One region of the Janthinobacterium sp. 13 genome, then DNA from elsewhere that is predicted to be linked to it. Evidence: predicted binding sites of a transcription regulator. Region 1 holds the regulator's gene; each other region holds the start of a gene.
The links. Region 1 encodes FliA, which starts transcription of late flagellar genes. Its sites were predicted from a motif close to CTAAAGTTTNNNNNNNNNNNGCCGNTA; they were not measured.
Positions count from the first base shown of each region.

Region 1 (7,298 bases):
GCTGTGAAAATTACCGATAACACCATTAAAAGCAATCCCGGCCTGCCGGTGGCGCCCGCGAGTACCTCCGGCGCCCGGAATGCCGAGAAAGCCCAGGCAACACCGACAACGTCGGACAATGTACGCCTGTCGCCGCAAGGACAGGCATTAGCGGCCAGTGCAACTGCCGGCAGCGGCGCCGTGTTCGACACGAAAAAAGTCGAACGCATCAAGCTCGCGATCGCCGACGGCCAGTTCCAGGTCAACTCAGAAAAAGTGGCGGACGGTCTCCTCGACACGGTCAAGGACTTGCTGCACTCACGAAATAGATAGGTTCCCTCATGCAATCAGTGACTCCGTTTTCCAGCCTGCGCGACGAGCAACAGCTCATGACCACATTGCTGGCATTGATGAAAGAAGAACAGCGGCATCTGGTTGCGGCTGACATCGATGCAATCACGGAGCTCACGGCGCGCAAGACGGCACTGGTAGGACAATTGAGCCAGCTGGCGGCGCAACGCCACCAGGCGCTGGCGGCAGCCGGTTTCACGGCGGCCGAAGCGGGCATGGAAGACTGGCTGGTCGGCGCCAATGAAGCCGACGCGGCGCCCCTGTGGAAAGCCCTGCTCGAGACGACGCGCGAAGCCAAGGAACAAAACCGCCTGAACAGCCTGCTCGTCAACAAGCACATGCTGCACACGCAAGGCGCCCTGAACGCCATGCGCCCCCCGGCCCAGAGCGGCAATTTCTACGGCCCCAGCGGCCAACCGACGACGAACACGGCCAGCCGGCGCGTCGTCATCGGCTAACAGCCTTGATTCGACGCTCATCCCAACAAATCGGGAAACACGAACGACCCGCACAGTATTAATCCATTGCTGCACGCATGCGCCGTGGCCGCCGCCACATAGGCGGGCGCCAGGCCCAAGCTGCGCGCCGCCAAGTAGCTGGCCGCGAAGATACCTCCGGCAATCAAAGTCATGCTGGCATGCAAAATGCCGGAGCCGCCCATGACATGCAAGACGGAAAACAGTATCGCGCTGGCCAACAGGCTATAGCCGGCACGCACCTTGTAGCGGCGCAACACTTCAAGCGGCAGCCACTGCACGATGAGCGTCTCGAACAATGGCGCCCAGACGACGACTGTCCAGAATATCCGGACCGTACCGGCGCCTTCCAGCGATGATGAAGCGGAGCCGCCCAGCTGCTGTGGCGAGAACAAGGCCAGGGCTGCCAACAGCAACAGCATGGCAATGAAAGAATTGACGGCGCCCGCGCACAAGCCCAGGCGCATGGCGCCCCGCATGGGGCGCTTTGCCATGCTCGCCCGCAGCGCAGCCAAGTTGACAGCCAGTCGTGGCATCGGCAAGTTCGTCGCTTTCAACATCCGTGTATTGCTCCTCATGGCGTACCCTGCCCACATGGGCACATATACGACCATCATAGCCCGGCACAGCCATGCGAAACCATATCAATTGTTGCAAAAAATCATACAGCCCAGCGTATGTCAACCGTGCGCGGGACGCCCCGCATGCTGGCGGTATTTCGCCACGATGGCTTGCGCCCTGGCGCTGGCGGCCGCTTGCTGCTCCGGCGTCAGTTCCGCCTGCAGCCAGTGCCAGTATTCGTCCTGGTAGGGATTGGTGACGCCGGGCGCGAGGATGTCGTCGTAGACCTGGCGCAGCGCCAGCAGGTAGCCATATGCTTGCGGCGCATCCTTCTGCACCACCTCGCCATCGCGCAGATACGCCATCATCAGAGTCGACACGCTGGCCAGCTCCGCCTCGTCCGCCTGCGCCGTCAGCTGGGCGATCGCTTGCCGCTTCCACGCCTGCACCAGCGGATCGTCGGGACGGTTGCGCAGCGCGCTGCGGTCGCCGAACGGCCCTTCCGACAGGAAGATAGTCGCCGCGCCGGGCACGCCCGCCCTGGCGGCAGTCGCCAGGTAGCCGAGGCGCTCCTCGCGCTGGCGCTGCGTCAGGCCCGCGCACAGCTGCTGCTGGGCGGCTTTTTCCTGCGCTGTCATCTCGCGCCCCAGCTCGAATTCCAGCCCCGGCAAGCGCCTTTCTTTCTCAAATGAAATGCAGTCGTCGAGCAGATTGTAGGCCGCATACGCGTCTTCCGGCTTGCCGCTGGCCGCCAGGCGCGCGAGCTGCTGCGCCAGGGTGACGGGCATCGGCGCGGCATCGGCGACCGGGCTGGCATCGATATTCAGATACGATTCCAGGCTGCGTCCCGCCGGCGCGCCAGGGGCGGAGACGGCGGCAGCGTCCGGCGCGCCGCTCTCGGGAGCGGGCCAGTACACGAGCGCCAGCGCTGCCGCGATGGCGGCGGCGATGGCCATGCCGGTGAATTTGACGTTCATGGTGAGGAAGCGCGTGGATGGGAAACGCACGTTACCACAGGCGCGCGGCAGCGGGCCGCACGCCTCCGCACGCTCAGCCGCCGGCCTTTTTCGGCTGGTGGCCCAGCTTGACCAGCGCAGCCAGGATGGCGTCGACATGGTCGCCCTGCACTTCGATCACGCCATCCTTGACGGTGCCGCCCGAGCCGCACTGCGTGCGCAACTGCTTGCCCAGCAGGGCCAGTGCGATGGCGTCCAGCGGCAAGCCCTTGACCACGGTGACGCTCTTGCCGCCTCGGCCCTTGGTCTGGCGCGAGACGCGCACCACGCCATCGCCCGCAGGCGCCGCCTTCGCTTGCGCCTTGCACGCGCAATGCGCCAGCGGCTGGCGGCAGGCGGGACACATGCGGCCCGTTTCAGTGGAATAGACGAGACCGCCCAGGGAGCTGCTTTTCATGAGGGAACGATAAAAGAGGAAGAAAGCGCGATTGTACCAAGCGGCAGCCCGCAGTTGACGAGCGTCAATTGGCCGGCGCAGGCGCCACGGGCGCCGTCGGCACTTCCGTCACCGTTTCGGGGATGCCCGACAAAATCGTCACGGCGACCCGGCGGTTGCGCGCGCGCCCTTCCGGCGTGGCGTTCGGCGCCACGGGGATATTGTCCGCGTGGCCGACGGCCGTCAGGCGCGACGCCTTGACGCCGCTGGCGATGAACAGGCGCACCACGGCGCTGGCGCGCGCGGCCGACAATTCCCAGTTCGAGGCAAAGGTCGAATTGCTGATCGGCTGCACATCCGTATGTCCTTCCACCTGCACGTCGTGCGTGTCGTCCTTGAGCAGCACGGCCACGGCGCGCAAGGCCTGGTCCGACTCCGCCGTCAAGCCCGCCGCGCCCGGGTCGAACAGCACGCTGGCATTGATTTCCACGCTCACGCCGCGGCTCGTCTGCGTGACCCGCACCTTGCCTTCCTTGACCAGCGGCGCCAGGGTCGACGTCAGGTCCTGCGCCAGGCGCGTCATGTGTTCGCGCTCGCGGCGGATGGCTTCCGTGCGGCGTTTCAGGGCGGGGTTCGGCAACGGAATCGCTTGCGGCGCTTCCATGATGATGGGCGGCGCGCCCTTTTCCAGGCTGAAGGCCTGGCCGATGGCGTTCTGGAAGACGCGGTATTTGCCTTCGTTGACTTGCGAAATCGCATACATGACGACGAAGAAGGCGAACAGCAGGGTGATGAAGTCGGCGTACGAGATCAGCCAGCGGTCCTGGTTGTCCGGTTCCTCGTCATACTTCCTGCGCGCGCGCCGCATCATGGTCAATGCTCGTGCAAGAGGCTGGACACGCGCTCTTCGATGATGCGCGTGTGGTCGCCCGTGGCGATGTCGTACAGCACGGCGGCCGTGATTTCATATTGCACCACGCGGCGCGAAACGATGGCCTTGAGTTTATTGGCCACCGGCAGGAACAGCAGATTGGCCAGTCCGACGCCATAGATGGTCGACACGAAAGCCACGGCGATGCCGCCGCCCAGCTTGCTGGGGTCGGTGAGGTTTTCCATCACGTGGATCAAGCCCAGCACGGCGCCCAGGATGCCGATGGTGGGCGAATAGCCGGCCGCCGATTCCCACACCTTGACGGCCTGGCGCTCGGCCATTTCGTAGGCGGAGATTTCCACGTCGAGCAGCTGGCGCAGCTTGTCGGGCGCGATGCCGTCGACGATCATGCGCAAACCCTTGGCGTTGAAGCGGTCGGCCGTGTTTTCCATCAGCCGTTCGAGCGCCAGCGGGCCGTCGCGGCGCGCCGTCAGGCTCCATTGCCCGATGTCGCGCGCCAGCGCGGCGCGCGTGTCCGACGGCGGCAGGAACACCCAGCGCAGCATTTCCAGGCCGCGCACAAAAGTGCGCAGCCGCGTCTGCAGCAGCACGGCGCCGAAGGTGCCGACGATGACGATGGCAAAGGCGGCCGGCTGCAGCAGGGAGGCCATCTTGCCGCCTTCCAGTGCCTGGCCGACCAGCAGGCCCGCCAGCGCCAGCGCCAGCCCGATTACGCTGGACCAGTCCACGCCAGCTCCCTCAAGGTTGCGCGCAGGCGCGCGACGGCCTGGGTATGCAGCTGCGAGACGCGCGATTCGGATACGCCCATCACCGCGCCGATCTCCTTCAGGTTCAGCTCTTCTTCGTAATACAGGCCCATGAGTATTTTCTCGCGTGGCGGCAGCGCGTCGATGGCATCGATCACGGATTGCCGGAAATCGGTATCGAGCAGGGAACGCAAGGGATCGCTGTCCTCGTCCACGCAGTGGCGGTCGAGGAAGCTGTCATTGCCGTCCGGGTCATGAAAGTCTTCGTAGTACACGAGCTGGTGGCCGCCGCCGTCGCCCAGCATTTCCTGGTAGTCGGCCAGCGACATTTTCAGCAGCTTCGCCACTTCCGACTCCGTCGGCGGATGGCCGAGGCGCTGCTGCAGGGTGCTCATCGCCTCTTCGATCTTGCGCATGTTCTGGCGCATGCTGCGCGGCAGCCAGTCGCTGGTGCGCAATTCGTCGAGCATGGCGCCGCGGATGCGCAGCACGGCATACGTCTCGAACTGCGCGCCATGCGTCTCTTCATAGCGCGTAATGGCATCGAGCAGGCCGATCATGCCGGCCTGGATCAGGTCATCGACCTCGACCGAAGGCGGCAATTTCGCCTTCATATGGTGCGCCAGACGCTTCACCAGCGGAATGTGCTCCGTCAGCAAATAGTCCTTGTTCGATTTCCCTTTGACCGTGTACATAGGCTGCTTATTGTTTTCTCATCTTATCTGGTGCTGCGGTTCGATTCAGGCGCTGAACTGGTGCGGGCTCCCCGTCTGGTACAAGGTGCCGCCAAGCACCGGCGCCGCCGAACGGGCCAGCCGCTCGGCCAGTCCGCGAAACGCCACCGACGCTCCCGCCAGCGGAAACGCGTCGACCACGCTGCGGCCCAGCCGCGCCGCGCGGTGCAGATACTCGTCGGCAGGCACGGACCCCATCGAAGTCAGCTTCACGGCCAGGTAGCGGCTCGCCGCCTGCGCCATATTATCGTATACCACTTTTGCTTCGGATTCGGAAGCGCCGGTGACGAGAATGCCGAACGGACGGCGTCCCAGTTCCTGGCTCAGGCGCTTGATCAGGCAGTACGCCGCCTTGATCGAGGTGGCGCTGGTCGAGACTTGCACGACGATATCCGACGATGCCATCAGCGGCACGGGGAAGCAGGCGCCCTCGTCCGCCACGACGCCGTCGACCAGCACGATGCCGCTCTGGCGCGCCAGCACCTCGAACGTCTTGCCCAGGCGGCGCAGTTCATCCTCGCCCGCATAGTCCATGCTGTCCATCAAATGGTTGCGCGCGCCCAGGCTGGCCACGCCGAAGCCTTGCGGCACCTGGTGGATGACCTGGTTCAAGCCGCACTGCTGGCGCGCCACGTCGCGCAGGCTGGCGCCGTGCGCCAGTCCCAGGCGCGATGCCACGCCATCGCTGCCGCCGCTGGCGTCGAGCAGCAGCACGTCATTGCCGCCGTAGACGAGCGACGCGCCCAGGTTGACCAGCATGGCGCCCTTGTCGTCCTGCGGCGTGGCCGAGAGGAACGTCATGACGCGCGGCTGCGGGCCGGCCAGCATGCGGCGCAAGCCTTCGGCCTGGTCGAAATCGAAATTAGCCAAGGTGCACCCCGCGCGCTTCATTGTTGCGGGCAGCCGCCTGCGCCATCAGCAGCGGCAGTTCGGCGTCGGAAAACTGCGTCGCCGCCGCATCGCGCTTGAGCTTGAAGGCACGGTCGATCAGGTAGCCGCGGTCGGCCAGGTACAGGTCTTCCGGCACGCGCTGGCCGTTCGACACATAAAACAGGTTCAGCTTCTGGCGGATCACCACGTCGAGCACATTGCCGATCGAGGCCGCTTCATCGAGCTTGGTCATGATGCAGCCGGCCAGGCCGCTGCCCTGATACGCGCGCACCACTTCGTTCAACGTTTCCTGCGTGGCCGTGGAGTTCAGGCACAGCAGGCGCTTCACGTCGGCGCCGGCGCCCGACAGCATGGCCACCTGTTCCGTCACCATCTGGTCGCGCTGGCTCACGCCCACCGTATCGATCAGTACCGTATGCTTGTTCTTCAATTCTTTCAGGGCGATGCGCAAGTCCGCCTCGTCCTTCACGGAATGCACCATCACGCCGAGGATCTTGCCGTAGATGCGCAACTGTTCATGCGCGCCGATACGGTAGGCATCCGTGGTGATCAGCGCCAGCTTTTCCGGGCCGTGGCGCATCACGCAGCGGGCCGCCAGCTTGGCCGTGCTGGTGGTCTTGCCGACGCCCGTCGGGCCCACCAGGGCAAACACGCCGCCCTGCTCCAGCATGGCGTCTTCATTGGCCACAGTATTCAGGTTACGGCTCAGGACCGTCTTGATCCAGCGCATGCTTTGCGCGCCGTCGAGGCCGGCCGGCAGCTTGTCGATCAGGTAGCGCGCCAGGCTGGCCGAGAAACCGGCCGCCAGCATTTCGCGCAGCACGACGGCTTTTTGCGGCTCGCGCTGCTGCGTCGAACCCCACGAGATTTCCGCCAGCTGGGTTTCCATCATGCCGCGCATGGCGCGGATTTCATTCATCATGCCGCTCATCTCGGCGGCGGCGTTTTCCTTGACGTGCGCCAGCGCGCTGGCCATCATCTGCTGCATGCGGGCCATGTCCACTGGCTCGGAGGCAGCCTGGCGCGGCGCGGCAGGACGTGGCGCAGCCGGGCGCTGGGCCGGGGCGGCCGGACGCTGCGGCGTGGCGAACTGGGTCTGCAACTGGGGACGGGGCTGGGCCATTTCGGAGGCGGCCGGCGGCGAGGCCAGCGAAGCGGCGTCGTCATTGGCCAGCGCGAGGATTTCCACCACGCCATCGGCCTGGCGGTTCGACAGGATCACGGCATCGGGGCCCAGCGCTTCGCGCACCTTGCGCAGCGCATCGCGCGACGAGGC
Region 1 covers NZ_PEEQ01000001.1:4,454,348-4,461,645, reverse strand. Annotated here, with positions in the region: gene flgM (flagellar biosynthesis anti-sigma factor FlgM) at 4-312, shown strand; gene CLU94_RS19570 (flagella synthesis protein FlgN) at 321-788, shown strand; gene CLU94_RS19565 (CPBP family glutamic-type intramembrane protease) at 806-1,300, opposite strand; gene CLU94_RS19560 (hypothetical protein) at 1,487-2,374, opposite strand; gene CLU94_RS19555 (translation initiation factor Sui1) at 2,418-2,780, opposite strand; gene motD (flagellar motor protein MotD) at 2,845-3,627, opposite strand; gene CLU94_RS19545 (flagellar motor protein) at 3,633-4,379, opposite strand; gene CLU94_RS19540 (RNA polymerase sigma factor FliA) at 4,361-5,092, opposite strand; gene CLU94_RS19535 (MinD/ParA family ATP-binding protein) at 5,138-6,001, opposite strand; gene flhF (flagellar biosynthesis protein FlhF) at 5,994-7,298, opposite strand, start outside.

Region 2 (7,298 bases), 2.7 Mb from region 1:
ATTCGACCTGGCCCCGCACTTGCGCCAGTGGCTGGCGCATGCGGTGTTGGCGGCGTGAGGGGTTATTCGAACGCCCGCAGCAGGCGCGCTTCGCCCGTCTGATCGCGGTACAGGGCATTCGCGGCCAGGGTGGCATCCATCATGCGCGTGACTTGCTCTTCTTCAAAGCGGGCGAGTTCGGCCGTGGCCGCGACGAGGGCCAGTTCCAGCCTGGCGCGCGCGCTCTGGTACAGGCTGCTGGTGTATTTGTCTGTGTTACGCAGCAATTCTTCCGCGTTTTCTATTACCTGGCGCAAGTCGCCGATCAGGCGTTCCTGGCTGCGCGTACCTTGTTCGGGATGGTCCATGGCGCTTCCCTTCTGCAATCGATATTTATCTGACAATAACGACGTGTTTGCAGCTTGATCCAGGCAGCCGGCTGACAGCGGCGCTGGCTGGACGCATGGGGCTGCTTTCGCACCCCATGCCGGGGTCAGACGGGAGCGACGACCGTGATACGGATATCGCCCACGCTGACGACCTGGCCGGCGCGGATCTTGGCGGTCTTGCGCAATTCCTTCTTGCCATCGACCTTCACCACGCCGCTATCGACCATGACCTTGCCTGCGCCACCGCTGTCGCACAGGCCGACCAGCTTCAACAGCTGGTTCAGCTCGACGAACTCGGATGTTAAATCAAAGCTTACTTTTTGCATTGTATCCCTTATTGCAACGATGTGTTTTAAACACTTAATGACGGTGTCAACTAAGGTCATAGTTTACATGAAGCCAGGAGGAATGCAGGCTGAGCCTTAACTTTTGTTGGGCCGCGTCATGTCCAGGGGCACGATCCACGCACCGAATTGCTCTTCCGTCACAAAGCCCAGGGCCAGCGCCGCTTCCTTCAAGGTCGTGCCTTCATGCTGGGCCTGCTTGGCGATTTGCGCCGCCTTGTCGTAGCCGATGTGCGGCGCCAGCGCCGTGACCAGCATCAGGGAGCGCTCCATCAGTTCGGCGATGCGCTCACGGTTCGGCGCGATGCCGTGCGCGCAATGCTCGTCGAAGCTGCGCATGCCGTCGCCCAGCAGGCGCGCGCTTTGCAGGAAGTTGTGCGCAATCAAGGGCTTGAAGACGTTCAGCTCGAAATTGCCCGAGGCGCCGCCCACCGTGATGGCGACATCGTTGCCGAATACCTGGCAGCACAGCATGGTCAGCGCTTCGCACTGGGTGGGGTTGACCTTGCCCGGCATGATGGAGCTGCCCGGCTCGTTTTCTGGGATGGTGACTTCACCGAGGCCGGAGCGGGGGCCGGATGCCATCCAGCGCACGTCGTTGGCGATTTTCATCAGGGCCGTGGCCAGGGTTTTCAGCGCGCCATGGGCGGCCACCAAGGCGTCGTGGGCCGCCAGCGCGGCAAACTTGTTGCTGGCCGTTGCGAACGGCTGGCCCGTCAGGCGCGCCAGTTCCGTCGCGATGCGGCCGGCAAATTCCACGTGGGCGTTCAATCCCGTGCCGACGGCCGTGCCGCCGGCGGCCAGCTGCAGCAGCGGCGGCAACGATGCCGTGATGATGTGCTCGGCAAAGTCCAGCTGCGCCACGTAGCCGGAAAATTCCTGGCCCAGGGTCAGCGGGGTCGCGTCCTGCAAGTGGGTGCGGCCGATCTTGACGATGTCGGCAAATTCCGTGGCCTTGGCGTCCAAGGTGGCGCGCAGCTGGCGCAGCGGCGGCAAGACCGTGTTGGCGACGGCCAGTGCGGCCGCCACGTGGATGGCGGTGGGAAAGATGTCGTTCGAGGACTGGCCCAGGTTGACGTCGTCGTTCGGGTGCAGCAGGCGCCCCTCGCCCCGCAAGCCGCCGATCAGCTCGGAGCCGCGGTTGGCCAGCACTTCATTCATGTTCATATTGCTTTGCGTGCCAGAACCCGTCTGCCAGACGGCCAGCGGGAATTCTGCCTCGTGCTTGCCGGCCAGTACTTCGTCGGCCGCCTGCGTGATGGCGATGGCTTTCTTGCCATCCAATAGACCCAGGTCCAGGTTGACGTGGGCGGCCGCGCGCTTGACGGTGGCCAGGGCGGCGATCAGTTCGGGCGGCATCTTTTCCGTGGAGATATGGAAGTGCTCGAGCGAGCGCTGCGTTTGCGCTCCCCACAGCCGGTCGGCGGGTACGTCGATCGGGCCGAAACTGTCGCGTTCGATTCTGCTACTCATGGCATCCCTTTCATCGATAGAGGTGGATCGAGTGTACTCCAGGCGTCAAAAAAGCACAGGATGATGCTGTATTGCATCATTTTTGCCCTGACCCATCTATATTTTTGCGATTTCCTGCCGTTAAAGACAGGCGAGTTCCCCTTATCTATCCTGTTATCAAAGCGATCAGTCCATGCAGAGCAGCATTTTTCCCCGTTGGTCCCTGATCGCGTGCGCCGCCGCCAGCCTGGCCTTGTCGCCCGTCATGGCGGCCGAACTGGGTGACATGGCCGTGCTGTCGCACGTGGGGCAGCCCCTGCTGGCCGAGATAGAACTGACGGCCCTGGCGCCCGAGGAAGCGAGTGGCGTGGCCGTGCGCCTGGCTTCGCCCGATGTGTACCGCGGCGGCGGCATCGGCATGGATCCGGCCCTGCAAACCTTGACCATCAGCCCGCTGGAGCGCGGTGGGCGCCACTATGTGCGCGTGACAACGCGGCAAGCGATCCAGGCAGGCCATGTGCACCTGTATTTATTGCTGGGCAGTGGCAATGGCGCCGTCGTGCGCCTGGGCACCTTGTGGCTGACGCCGGCCCCGCCCGCCGCCGTCGCCCCTGTCAGCGCGCCAGCCAGGCCCGCCGTTCCGGCGCCCGCGCCCGCGCCGGTGCCGCAACCGTTGCCATTGCCGCGTGCCGTGTCCGCCGCGCCGCTGCCCGATGCCGCCGCCCTGGCGGCCCGCGCGCGCGCCGAGGGCCTGGTGCGCCCGGCGCGCGTGTTCGTGCCGCCGCCCGCCGCGCCCGCGCCGGCCGCTGCCGCGCTGCGTCCGGCGCCGTTGCGCCGCGCCACGGCGCCCGTCGCCGCTTGCGCGCCGCAAGCCAATATGGAGCAGGCGCAAGCATGCGTGGCGCTGGACGAGAAAAACGCGGCTTTGAATGACAAGCTCGGCGAATTGGAAGGCAAGATCGGCGCCTTGCAGCAGGCGCTGGCTCAGCCTGCCACCGCTGCTGCCGCCGCTGCGCCGGCTGCCGCGCCGGCCGAGGCGCAGGCGCCGCATGCCAAGCCCAAGCCCCTGCACGCGGCACCGGCAGCCGAGAAGAAGGCGGGCGGCAACGGCTTGCTGTGGCTGGGTATCGGCACCCTGGCCTTCCTGCTGTTGACGGCCCTCATCGTGTACGTCGTGCGCAAGCGCAAGCAGGCGGCGGGGCCGGGTGCGCCGTCGAAATACTGGGTCTTGCTGCGCAAGCCATTCGGCCGCAAGAAGAAGGAGGCGCCCGTGCTGACGGAGGCGGTGGAGGAGGGGGCGGCGGACGAGCCGGAACCGGAGCCGTTCTCGCGTTGATGATGTTGCAAGGGCTGCGACAAGGCGGTGCCGGAATTTGATATAAAAAAAGATATTGAAAAAAGACAGAAAAATGCTTGTATCGCGTGTTGCCTGTTTCTTAAATATGGTGATATGATTAATTCAGTGGACTTGCTCTACGACAAAACAGCCCCAGCCTGGCGCAGTCACCAACGATAGTGTGGCGCGGCAAACAGGTGTAGCGTTGCATAAACGCCTGGGTCTGGAAGCGGTTCGCGATGCCGACGATGTGCTCGCGAACGCCGGATGCAACCGGCAGCGAGGCGACGCCAGGAGATACCTGGGGCTCGCCTTCCAAATTCCCCCTCCTTGTTTCCCGAGCGCCGCAGATGGCGCGCTCCCCGGCAAGGCGGCAGACGTAAAAAAAGCACCCGCGGGTGCTTTTGTCGTTTCTGGTGCTGCCATATGACTTACATGCGGGCGCGCGAACCTTGCATGGCGTTCGGCAGCTGCGTCATCCACGGTTCCGTGATGGTGCGGATTTCGCGGTCGTTGGCCAGGATTTGCTTGAGCAAGTCGATCTTGCGCAGGCGCGAGGCGCCGGCCTGGGCGGGCACCTTGCCCGTCATGACCGTGCTGGCGGCGCTGGCGCACTGGTTTTCCAGGGCATCCAAGTCATTCCAGTCGCTCGAACGTGCGGCCACGACCATTTTATTGGTCATTCCTGCAATATTTTCATACATCGAGAGAACGTCGTTGGAGGTCATGAGCACACCCGTAACTAGTGAATGGATTACCGCTTGTCTAGATTAACGGCGTGCTTGACGGGAACTTGAGGGTGTTTTTGAAAAAAAAGTGAAAATAATTTGGATAATTTTGGCGATCCGCCGGAATCGCCCGCAAACCCGCATGGATGCAGGGTCGGCGATGCCGGCGGTGGGGGATTTATTTGACGAGTTCTTCCAATCCCGCGCTCAGTTCGGCTGGCGGCGGCATCTTGTCGACCAGTACCGAGGGCGGCAAACCCAGCGCTTCGGCCACGTTGCCGGGGTAGCAGGCGATGATTTCTTCATTGCTCAGGGCGTTTTCATCGATGCGGGCGCGCCAGGCGGCCAGGTGGATGATGGCGGCCAGGCGGTTCAGCGGCGCCTTGGCCAGCGGGTCGGGAAAGGCGGCGATGGCGTCGGCAAAGGCGCCGGGGAACTTCCAGCGGCGCGCCAGTTCGGCGCCCACCTGCGCATAGTCATAGCCCAGCGAGACCCGCTCCGCGTCGAGCCGGCGCGCATCGAGCGGTGGGGCGATCTTGTCGAGCTGCATGGCTTGCTCGGGCATGGCGGCATGGATCACCAGTTGTCCGATCGCATGCATCATGCCGATGGTGAACGCCAGGTCCTGGTTGTCGCCCGTCTGCCTGGCGATCCAGCGGGCCGACACGGCGCTGTGCAGGCTGTAGCGCCAGAATTGCGGCAGGTTCAGGCCGGGCACGGCCTTGAAGCCGCTGACCAGGCCCGAGCTGATGACGAGGGTGCGCACGGTAACAAAGCCGAGCATGAGCACGGCGTCTTCCACCGTGCCGATGCTGCGCGAGACGTGGTAATAGGCTGAATTGGCCAGCCGCAGCAGCTTGGCGCTCAAGGCCGGGTCCGCTCCCAGCTGGCGCGCGATGTCTTCGGTGGCGATGGCGGGGTTGTCGAAACTGCGCACCAGTTCATCGACGATCTTCGGGGCGGCAGGCAGGGCGTGGGGTTGCTGGAACAGCGCTTCCAGTTGCATGGCAATCTCCTTGGCGTACGCGCGGCACGGGGTCGTAAAACTATAGGCCGATTTTTTGTCCGCATGCAAAAAAGTTCCGGGATGCTTTTTGCATGGGAAACAGGCTATGATTTTGACTATTCCATCGAAAGGATCGCCATGCACGGTTTGCGTTTTTCCTGGTCCCGGACGCCAGTCCAGGCCGCCATCGTCCTCGCCCTGGCCGGCGTCTCGCTGACCGGCTTGCCCGCCCGGGCGCACGGCCAGCCGGCCGCCGCCGATGTCGCTGGCGCCGCCGTTCCCGCTGCCTTGCCCGGCGACGACTTCTATGACTACGTGAATGGCGACTGGCTGCGCGGCACGGAGATTCCCGCCGACCGCAGCAGCTGGGGTTCGTTCGCCATCCTCGCCAATGCGACCAACGAGCGCATCATCGCCCTCGTCGAGGGCCTGGCGGCGGCGCCGCAGGCCGATGCCTCCGCGCGCCAGGTCAGCGATTTTTACCGTTCCTGGATGGATGAATCGGCTATCGAAGCGAAAGGCTGGGCCCCGATCAAGCCCTTGTTGAGCAAGATCAATGGCATACGCGACCAGGCAGGGCTGGCCCGCGCGCTGGGCGAGAGCTTGCGCGCCGATGTCGACCCGCTCAATTCCACCAATTTTTATACGGAAAACCTGTTCGGCCTGTGGGTGGCGCAAGACTTGAACGACACCACGCGCAATGTCGCCTACCTGCTGCAGGGCGGACTGGGCTTGCCTGACCGTGCCTTTTACCAGGACGACAGCGCCCGCATGCAGGGCTTGCGCGCCGGCTACCAGGCGCATATCGCCGCCATGCTCAAGCAGGCCGGTTACGGCGATGCGCCGGCCCGCGCCGCGCGCGTGTTTGCGCTGGAACAGAAAATTGCCGCCAGCCACGCCAGTCGCGAGGATTCGGCCGATGTCGCCAAGGGCAACAACGCGTGGCGCGCCGCCGACTTCGCCAGCAAGGCGCCGGGCCTGGACTGGCAAGCCTTCTTCCAGGCGGCCGGCCTGGGCAAGCAGATGGATTTCATCGTCTGGCATCCGTCGGCCATGACGGGCAGTGCCGCGCTGGTGGCGAGCGTGCCGCTGGCTACGTGGAAGGATTTCCTGGCCTTCCACGCCATCAACCATTTCAGCACTACCTTGCCGAAGGCGGCCGCCGACCAGCGCTTCGCCTTCTATGGCAGCGCCCTGAGCGGTACGCCGCAGCAGTCGCCGCGCAGCAAGCGCGCGCTGGCCGCGACGAATGCGGCCCTCAGCGACGCCGTCGGCAAGCTGTACGTGGAACGCTATTTCCCGCCGGAATCGAAAGCCCGCGTGCAGGAGATGGTGACGAATATCGTCGCCGCCTTCTCGCGCCGCATCGACAAGCTGGACTGGATGGCGCCCGCCACCAAGGCGCAGGCGCAGGAAAAACTGCAAACCCTGTACGTGGGCGTGGGCTATCCGGAACGCTGGGACAGTTATGCTGGCTTGCGCGTGGTGCGCGGCGATGCGCTGGGCAATGTGCAGCGGGCGGAACAGTTCCACTATCGCCAGGAACTGGCCAAGCTGGGCCAGTCGCCCGACCGCAAGGCCTGGGCCATGCCGGCGCAGCTGGTCAACGCCGTCAACCTGCCGCTGCAAAACGCGCTGAACTTCCCGGCCGCCATCCTGCAGCCGCCATTCTTCGACCCGCAGGCATCCGATGCGGCCAATTACGGCGGCATCGGCGCCACCATCGGCCACGAGATCAGCCACAGCTTCGATGACCAGGGCGCGCAGTTCGACGCCCAGGGCAAGCTGCGCGACTGGTGGACGCCGGCCGACCTGGCGCATTTCCAGACGGCATCCAAGCAATTGGTGGCGCAGTTCGCGGCCTACAAACCGTTCCCCGACCTGGCCGTGAATGGCCAGCTGACCCTGAGCGAAAACCTGGCCGACCTGGCCGGCGTGGCGGCAGCGCATGATGCGTTCACCCTGTCGCAGCAGGGCAAGCCGGTGCAGGCGGGCGCCGACCGCGATTTCTTCACGGGCTATGGCGTCAGCTGGCGCAGCAAGGCGCGCGAAGCGGCGGCGCGC
Region 2 covers NZ_PEEQ01000001.1:1,705,043-1,712,340, reverse strand. Annotated here, with positions in the region: gene bufB (MNIO family bufferin maturase) at 1-58, shown strand, start outside; gene CLU94_RS07520 (hypothetical protein) at 63-347, opposite strand; gene CLU94_RS07515 (RNA-binding S4 domain-containing protein) at 473-694, opposite strand; gene fumC (class II fumarate hydratase) at 791-2,185, opposite strand; gene CLU94_RS07505 (hypothetical protein) at 2,358-3,500, shown strand; gene CLU94_RS07500 (flagellar protein FliT) at 3,932-4,183, opposite strand; gene CLU94_RS07495 (HDOD domain-containing protein) at 4,407-5,234, opposite strand; gene CLU94_RS07490 (M13 family metallopeptidase) at 5,373-7,298, shown strand, end outside.
Region 2: a site for FliA is predicted at 4,272-4,298, ahead of CLU94_RS07500 (flagellar protein FliT). Genes of this name have one in related genera too.

Region 3 (7,298 bases), 1.2 Mb from region 1:
AGACTCGCCGCGCGGCTTGCGCGCCGCCAATGCGGCCGGACTGGAATGCATTATCGTGCGCAATCCCATGAACCGTCACCATGCGTTCGACGACGCTTTCTGCGTCGTGGATTCCAACGCCGAGCTGGCCGAAGTGCTGGCGGCGTTCGTGCCCGGCATGGCCCATGCGCCCCGGCAATTAGAGTCCTTCCTCTGATACGTCTTGCCGGCATGCCATTACAATTGTTTATCGCATTCACCGGCACCGACTCACGATGACCCTCCCGCAACTGCACTTTGCCCATGCCAACAGTTATCCAGCCGGCACTTACCGCAAGCTGTTCGGCTTGCTGGGACAGCATTACACCGTGCAGGCGCTCGACATGCATGCGCATGATCCCGAATACCCCGTCAGCACGGGCTGGCCCGAGCTGGTGCGCGAGTATATCGACGACCTGGAGCGCCGCTACAGCGCGCCCGTGATCCTCGTCGGCCATTCGCTGGGCGGCATGCTCAGCGTCATGGTGGCCAAGCAGCGGCCCGACCTGGTGCGTTGCGTGGTCTTGCTTGATTCGCCCGTGGTGGCGGGCTGGCGCGCCTTGCTGGTGCGGTTGGCGCGCAACACGGCGCTGGGCGAGCGTTACTCTCCCGCCCGTTTTTCCGCCCGGCGGCGCAAGCTGTGGCCCGATGCGCAAGCTGCGTATGAGCATTTTGCCGCCAAGGACATGTTCGCCATCTGGGCGCCGCAAGTCTTGCGCGATTACATCGACAGCGGCCTGGCGCCACATCCGGACGGGGTGCAGTTGCGCTTTACGCGCGAAGTGGAAACGCAGGTCTACCGCAGCTTGCCGCACCACATCGGCGGCCTCGTCAAGGATGGTTTTCCAGTGCCCATCGGTTTTATCGGCGGCACGGAATCGGTGGAATGCCGCCAGGCGGGCTTGACTGCTACGCGCAAGCTGGTCGGCAAATTTTTCCGCCAGGTGCCGGGCGGGCATCTGTTTCCCATGGAAAACCCGGAACTGACGGCGCAAGTGGTGCGCGAGATGATCACCTCGCTGTTGGCTAAACACTAGCCGACTGGCAAGGATTTTCAGCGGGCAAGGGCCAAAAGTGGCGGTTTTTCGCGTAAAATCCTGCCATCCGGGCCACGCCTGCAGCAGGCGTGCGGCCCCAGCCATTCCGATATTCTAGAAAGATACCCCTGCGATGACGATTAAAAGCGATAAATGGATACGCCGCATGGCGGAAACAACGGGCATGATCGAGCCGTTCGAACCGGGCCAGGTCAAGGAACGCGACGGCAACCGCATCGTTTCCTACGGCACCTCCAGCTATGGCTATGACATCCGTTGCGCCGACGAGTTCAAGTTGTTTACCAACATCAACACCACCATCGTCGACCCGAAGGATTTCGACGCGAACAATTTCGTCGACGTGTCCGGCAAGGGCTATTGCATCATCCCGCCAAACTCGTTCGCGCTGGCCCGTACCGTCGAGTATTTCCGCATTCCCCGCAACGTGCTGACGATTTGCCTGGGCAAGAGCACCTATGCGCGCTGTGGCATCATCGTCAACGTCACCCCGTTCGAACCGGAATGGGAAGGCTATGTGACCCTGGAGTTTTCCAACACGACACCGCTGCCGGCGAAAATCTACGCCAACGAAGGCGTGGCGCAAGTGCTGTTCTTCGAGTCCGATGAAGTGTGCGAAACGTCGTACAAGGACCGCGGCGGCAAATACCAGGGCCAGGTCGGCGTAACGTTACCCAAGACCTGATCGCGGTGAAGGGAGGGGCGCCAGCCGTCTTTCCCTGTCTTTACCTGCCTTTACACCTGCGGCACTACATCCGCGCCCATGCTTGCCGTTAACCTTGGTATCGAAACACTGAGGAGGCATCATGGTAGCGGCAATCGGTTCAGGCAGCGCGGTCAGCGCGGCGGGGAGCGCCAGTTCGGGCAGCAGTTCGCAGATCGCGGCGCTGCAAAAGCAGATCACGGCGGCGCAAAAGCAGTTGACGGAGTCGCAGAAGGGCGAGCAGACGGAGGCGTCGCAAAAGCTGCAGCAGCAGCTGGCGCAGCAAATCCAGGCCTTGCAGGCGCAAATTGCCCAGTTGCAAGCTGCCGCCGCGCAGAAAGCGGCGCAGCAAGATGCTCAGCCGGCCAGCAGCGCCGATACGGCGACGAGCCCGGCCAAATCGACTTCGTCCACCCTGGGCAGCATCATCGATACGCAGGCGTAACAGCAACTCCGCGCGTAAAAGACGCCAGGCTCGCCGACAGGTCAGCTTGGCGTTTTGACGGGCAACAACATTTCCACGCACAGTCCGCCACCGCTGCGCAAGCTGGCCCCGATGCGGCCGCCATGGGCGTTGATGACGTGCTGGGCGATGGCCAGGCCCAGGCCATGGCCGTCCGTGCTGTGCTGGGTATTGCTGGCGCGGAAGAATGGTTCAAAAATGCGGGCCAGGTCGGCGCTGGCCACGCCGGGTCCCCGGTCCAGCACGGCGATGCGCAAGTAATCATGCTGGCGCGACAGTTCGACATCCACCGTGCCGCCGTCGGGGCTGTGCTTGACAGCATTGCGCACCACGTTTTCCACGGCGCGCGCCAGCAGTTCGGGCTGGCCCGTGACGCTGGCGTCGGCCATGGCCGCGTCGACCGCCAGGTCGATGCCCATCAGGCGCGCCCTGGCTTCATAGCGGGCGTCGTCCACGATGTCGTGCACAAGGTCGGCGATGCCGACGTCTTCGCTGTGCGCGTGCCCCGCGCCCGCTTGCACGGCGCCCGCTTCCAGCCGCGACAGGGTCAGCAGTTCACCGATCAGCTTATCCATGCGCTCGCTTTCGCGTTCGATGCGCTGCATCGAGGCGGCCATCTTTTCCGGCTGCTGGTGCGCCAGGCCGATGGCGGCCTGCAAGCGCGCCAGCGGCGAGCGCAGCTCATGCGAGACATCATGCAGCAAGCGCCTCTGGCTGTCCATGAGGCTGCGCAAACGGCCCGTCATGCGGTCGAAATCGCGTCCCAGGTCCGTCAATTCATCGCCGCGCTTGCCGCTGGCGTGGAAGCGCGGCGCCAGGTTGCCGTGCGAGGCGGCCTCGAACGCCTGCCGCAGGTCGCGGATGGGACGCGCAAAATACCAGGCCAGCAAAAAGGCGAACAGCAGGCTGGCGGCGATGGCGGCGGCCAGGGGAATGAAAGTGCGATAGGGGCTGTCCATGCGCGGGCCGGGCGGCATGCCGCGGCCGAATTCGCCGCGTGGCGGCGGGGCACCCGCTTCGCTGGGGCGTGGACCGGGTCCCATGGTGCGCGGGCCGCTCAGGGTGACGGCGTTGAGCGTGTCGCGCGCGGCGCCCGCCTCGGCATTGCGGAAGCGTTCGGACGAGGGCAGGAACAGCAGGTAGCGCTTGCCGTCGCTGCCGGCCACGTCGCGCACGACGGGATGGGCCTGGCTTTGTTGCAGCATGGCGCGCGCCTTGGCCAGCATGGCGGGATGCACCGTGCGGCCCATCAATTCTTGCCCTTTGGCATCGACAGCAAACACGCGCATGCGTTCGAGCTTGCCCAGGAATTGCCGCAAGGCCTGGCTGCCGCCCGCTTCCACGGTGGCGCTGGCGGCCTCGATGATCATTTGCGCGGGCGGGCTGGTATCGATGTCGAGGGCCCGTTCCTGCTGCGCGGCCCGGTTTTTCAGCCAGAAGGTGCCGCCGATGCCGATGGTGGCCGTCACTTGCGCCAGCATGATGCACAGAAAAAACTTCCAGAACAGACGGCCCACGCTTACTCCTTGATCAGCTGGTAGCCGAGACGGTACACGGTTTGCAGGCAGGAACGGCCATCGGCCAGGCTGCCCAGCTTGCGGCGCAGGCTGCTCAAATGCACGTCGATATTGCGGTCGAAGCGGGCCATGGGCCGGCCCAGGCCCAGTTCGGACAGCTGATTCTTGCTCACGGGCTTGCCCGCATGGCGCACCAGCACTTCCAGCAGGTTGAATTCCGTGCTCGTCAGCTCCAGGTGCGCGCCGGCCCAGGCAACGCGGCGCTGCTCCGGCCACATCGTCAACTGGCCCACGGTCAGCGGCGCCAGGCCCGAGGTGTCCTGCAGCGCCGCTTGCGCACGGCGCAGGATGGCACGGATGCGCGCCGTCAGCTCGCGCGGCGTGCACGGTTTTGTCACGTAATCGTCGGCGCCCAGCTCCAGGCCCACGATGCGGTCCGTATCGTCGCCGCGCGCCGTCAGCATCAGGATGGGCAGGTTGCTGCCGGCGCGGATGCGGCGCAGGGTTTCCAGGCCATTCATGCGCGGCATCATGACGTCGAGGATGGCGATGGCGTACAGGCCCGTCAGCGCCTCGGCCGCGCCGCTTTCGCCGTCATGCACGGCGCGGGCGTCAAAACCTTCCTGCGTCAGGTATTCCTGGAACATGCCGACCAGTTCCACGTCGTCATCGATTAACAAAACCTTGCTCATGCCTGTGCTTTTTTCGGGTGAATATCGCCCGATGATAGCAGTCAAAGGGGGCCGTTCAGGGCGGTTTTACCCGCTTTTACATACGTCCGCTTACATTTGCGCACCTTCCTTTACACGCTTTTACGCCGCCCTAACGTTGCTTTACATGCCAGACGCCCACAATCAGGGCTGATCGCCACGAAAGGAAAGCCCGATGAAATACCTGAGTATTGCCGTATCCCTGTTGCTGCTGTCCGCCTGCAGCATGCCGCTGCTGGCGCTGGCCCAGCAAGAAGCTGCACCCATGGAAGGGCCGCCGCCCGGCCTGCTTCACGGACCCGGCGGACCCGGTGCGCCAGGCTTGCCGCCATTCCTGCGCGGCATCGACTTGAGCGAAGCGCAGCAGGACAAGATTTTCGCCGCCACCTATGCCCAGGCGCCCTTGCTGCGGGAACAGGAAAAGATCGCCTTCAAGGCCCATGCGCAGCTGCGCGCGCTGGCCGCCTCCAGCGCCTACGACGATGCGAAGGCCAGTGCGCTGGCCAGCACGGCGGCGCAAGCCATGGCGCAGATCAGCTTGCAGCAGGCACGGCTGGAGCAGCAATTGCTGGCCGTGCTGACGCCGGAACAGCGCAAGCAGGCGCAGCAGCGGGGCGACAGCCGCCCCGGCCCGCGCCGCCCCCAATAAGCACAGGAGAGCGAGATGAGCATCAGTGCCTTGAGTTCGACCAGCGCCGCCAGCCAGCTGAGCGCGTTCAGCCGCCTGGGCGGCGGCGGCAATACCGGCAGTACCAGCGGCGCGGGCGGCACGCGGCCGTCAAAACCCGACGATGGCGCATTTCTCGACGCTATTTCCAGCGCCTTGTCATCGATCGGCGTGACGGTCGATGCCAGCGATGGCGATAGCGCGACGGACGGCGCCAGCGCCGCCGGCAGCGGCGACGCGGGCCAGGCGCTGGGCGCCTTCCTGCACCAGTTGATGGGCAGCCTGCATGCGCAGAGCGGTGGCGGTGCCGGCGGGCAAGACGAGGGGGCAGAGCCGCCTTCGGGGCCGCCACCCGGCGGTGGCGCGCGCGGCGGCCCCGGCAATATCGAGTCGGATTTGCAAAGCCTGCTGCAAAAACTCTCGTCATCCGGCAGCGATGCCAGCGACAGCGCGCAGAGCGCGGACGGCAGCGTGACGGACTTGCAGTCCAGCTTTGCCAGCCTGCTCAGCGCGCTGGGCGGCGATGAGGGCGGCACGAGCAGCAGCAAACTGAGCAGTTTCCTGCAGGCGCTGTCGGGCAGCCTGGGCGCGGCGAGTGCGGGCGGCAGCCTGTCCGCCAGCGGCAACCTGGTCGATACAACGGCTTGAGCCATGGAACGCAAGCTCGCCATTGCCGCCAGGAAGGCGCTCGCGCAACGGGCCACGCAGGCGCTGTTCCTGTGCGCCAGCCTGAGTCCTGCCCTGGCGAGCTTGCCCTATTTGATGGAATACATATGGACTTACATGATCACGGTCTGGCATCCGACCTCGAAATGATGCGGCAACAGGCGTTTGAACGGCGGCAAGTCTTGCGCTGGCTGCTGGCCGGCGCCGCCACCTTGCCGTTGATGAGCTGCGGCGGCGGGTCGGACGCCGGCGGCACGGCCGCGAGCGGCGGCGTCACAGGCACGTCCGGCGGCGCCGGCAGCGTCACGATACCGACCGCGGGCGCCTGCACGGTGATTCCCGAGGAAACGGGCGGGCCGTATCCGGCCGATGGCACGAACACGAATGGCGGCAGCATCATCAACGTGCTGAACCAGACGGGCGTCGTGCGCAGCGATATCCGCGCCAGTTTCAATGGCGCCACTGGCGTGGCGGCAGGCGTGCCCTTGACCATCAATTTGCAGTTGCTCAATGCCAGCGGCGGCTGCGCCAGCCTGGCCGGCTACGCCGTCTATCTGTGGCATTGCGACCGCGACGGCCTGTATTCGCTGTATTCGAGCGGCGTGACGGCGCAAAATTATTTGCGCGGCGTGCAGGAAACGGACAGCGCGGGCAAGCTGGCGTTTACGACCATCTTTCCCGGCTGCTACGCGGGACGCATACCGCACGTGCATTTCGAGGTGTATCCCAGCCTGGCCAAGGCGGCCAGCGCCGCGAACCGCATCAAGACGTCGCAGTTTACCTTCCCGATGGCAACGCTGAACGAGGCTTACGCGGCCAGCGGCTACACGGCCAGCGTGCGCAACCTGGCGCAGATCAGCTATGCCACCGACAATGTCTTTGCCGACGGCACCAGCTTGCAGATGGCGACGGTGACGGGCAATGCCACCGATGGTTATGTGGTCACCCTGACGGTGGCCGTGAACGGTTAAGTTGCCGTCATGAAACCCAGGTCGCGCCTGCTGAAGTTGCCGATGTTCGGGAACACGTCGGCCAGCTGGCTGTCGGCCACGCCGAACCATTTGGCCAGGGTGGCGCCATACTGGTCGACGGAGGTGGTCGGCAGCAGGGAGCCGGAACCCACGTCCAGCTCATGGCCCAGGCCCGTGGCGGGGAAGGCGCCGTAGATGTCGCGGCCCTTCACGGCGCCGCCAACGACAAAGTGGTGCGCGCCCCAGCCGTGATCCGTGCCGTCGCCGTTGCTGCTGAAGGTACGGCCGAAGTCCGACGCCGTAAACGTCGTCACCTGGCGCCGCACGTCGGCGCCCTGCAGGGTGGCCAGGGTCGCGTCGAAATACGCGAGCGCGTGCGCCAGACGCGCCATCAGGTCGCCGTGCAATTCCTTTTGGCGGTCATGCGTGTCGAAACTGCCCAGTGTCACATAGAACACTTGCCGTTTCGCCCCCAGGGGACCGCGCCCGCCGATGATGCGCGCCACCGTCTGCAATTGCACGGCCAGC
Region 3 covers NZ_PEEQ01000001.1:5,638,469-5,645,766, forward strand. Annotated here, with positions in the region: gene CLU94_RS24840 (HAD family hydrolase) at 1-196, shown strand, start outside; gene CLU94_RS24845 (alpha/beta fold hydrolase) at 255-1,055, shown strand; gene dcd (dCTP deaminase) at 1,189-1,758, shown strand; gene CLU94_RS24855 (FlxA-like family protein) at 1,880-2,221, shown strand; gene CLU94_RS24860 (sensor histidine kinase) at 2,263-3,756, opposite strand; gene CLU94_RS24865 (response regulator transcription factor) at 3,759-4,448, opposite strand; gene CLU94_RS24870 (Spy/CpxP family protein refolding chaperone) at 4,642-5,115, shown strand; gene CLU94_RS24875 (hypothetical protein) at 5,131-5,781, shown strand; gene CLU94_RS28495 (hypothetical protein) at 5,785-5,949, shown strand; gene CLU94_RS24880 (dioxygenase family protein) at 5,907-6,770, shown strand; gene CLU94_RS24885 (DUF1501 domain-containing protein) at 6,767-7,298, opposite strand, start outside.
Region 3: a site for FliA is predicted at 1,823-1,849, ahead of CLU94_RS24855 (FlxA-like family protein). Genes of this name have one in related genera too.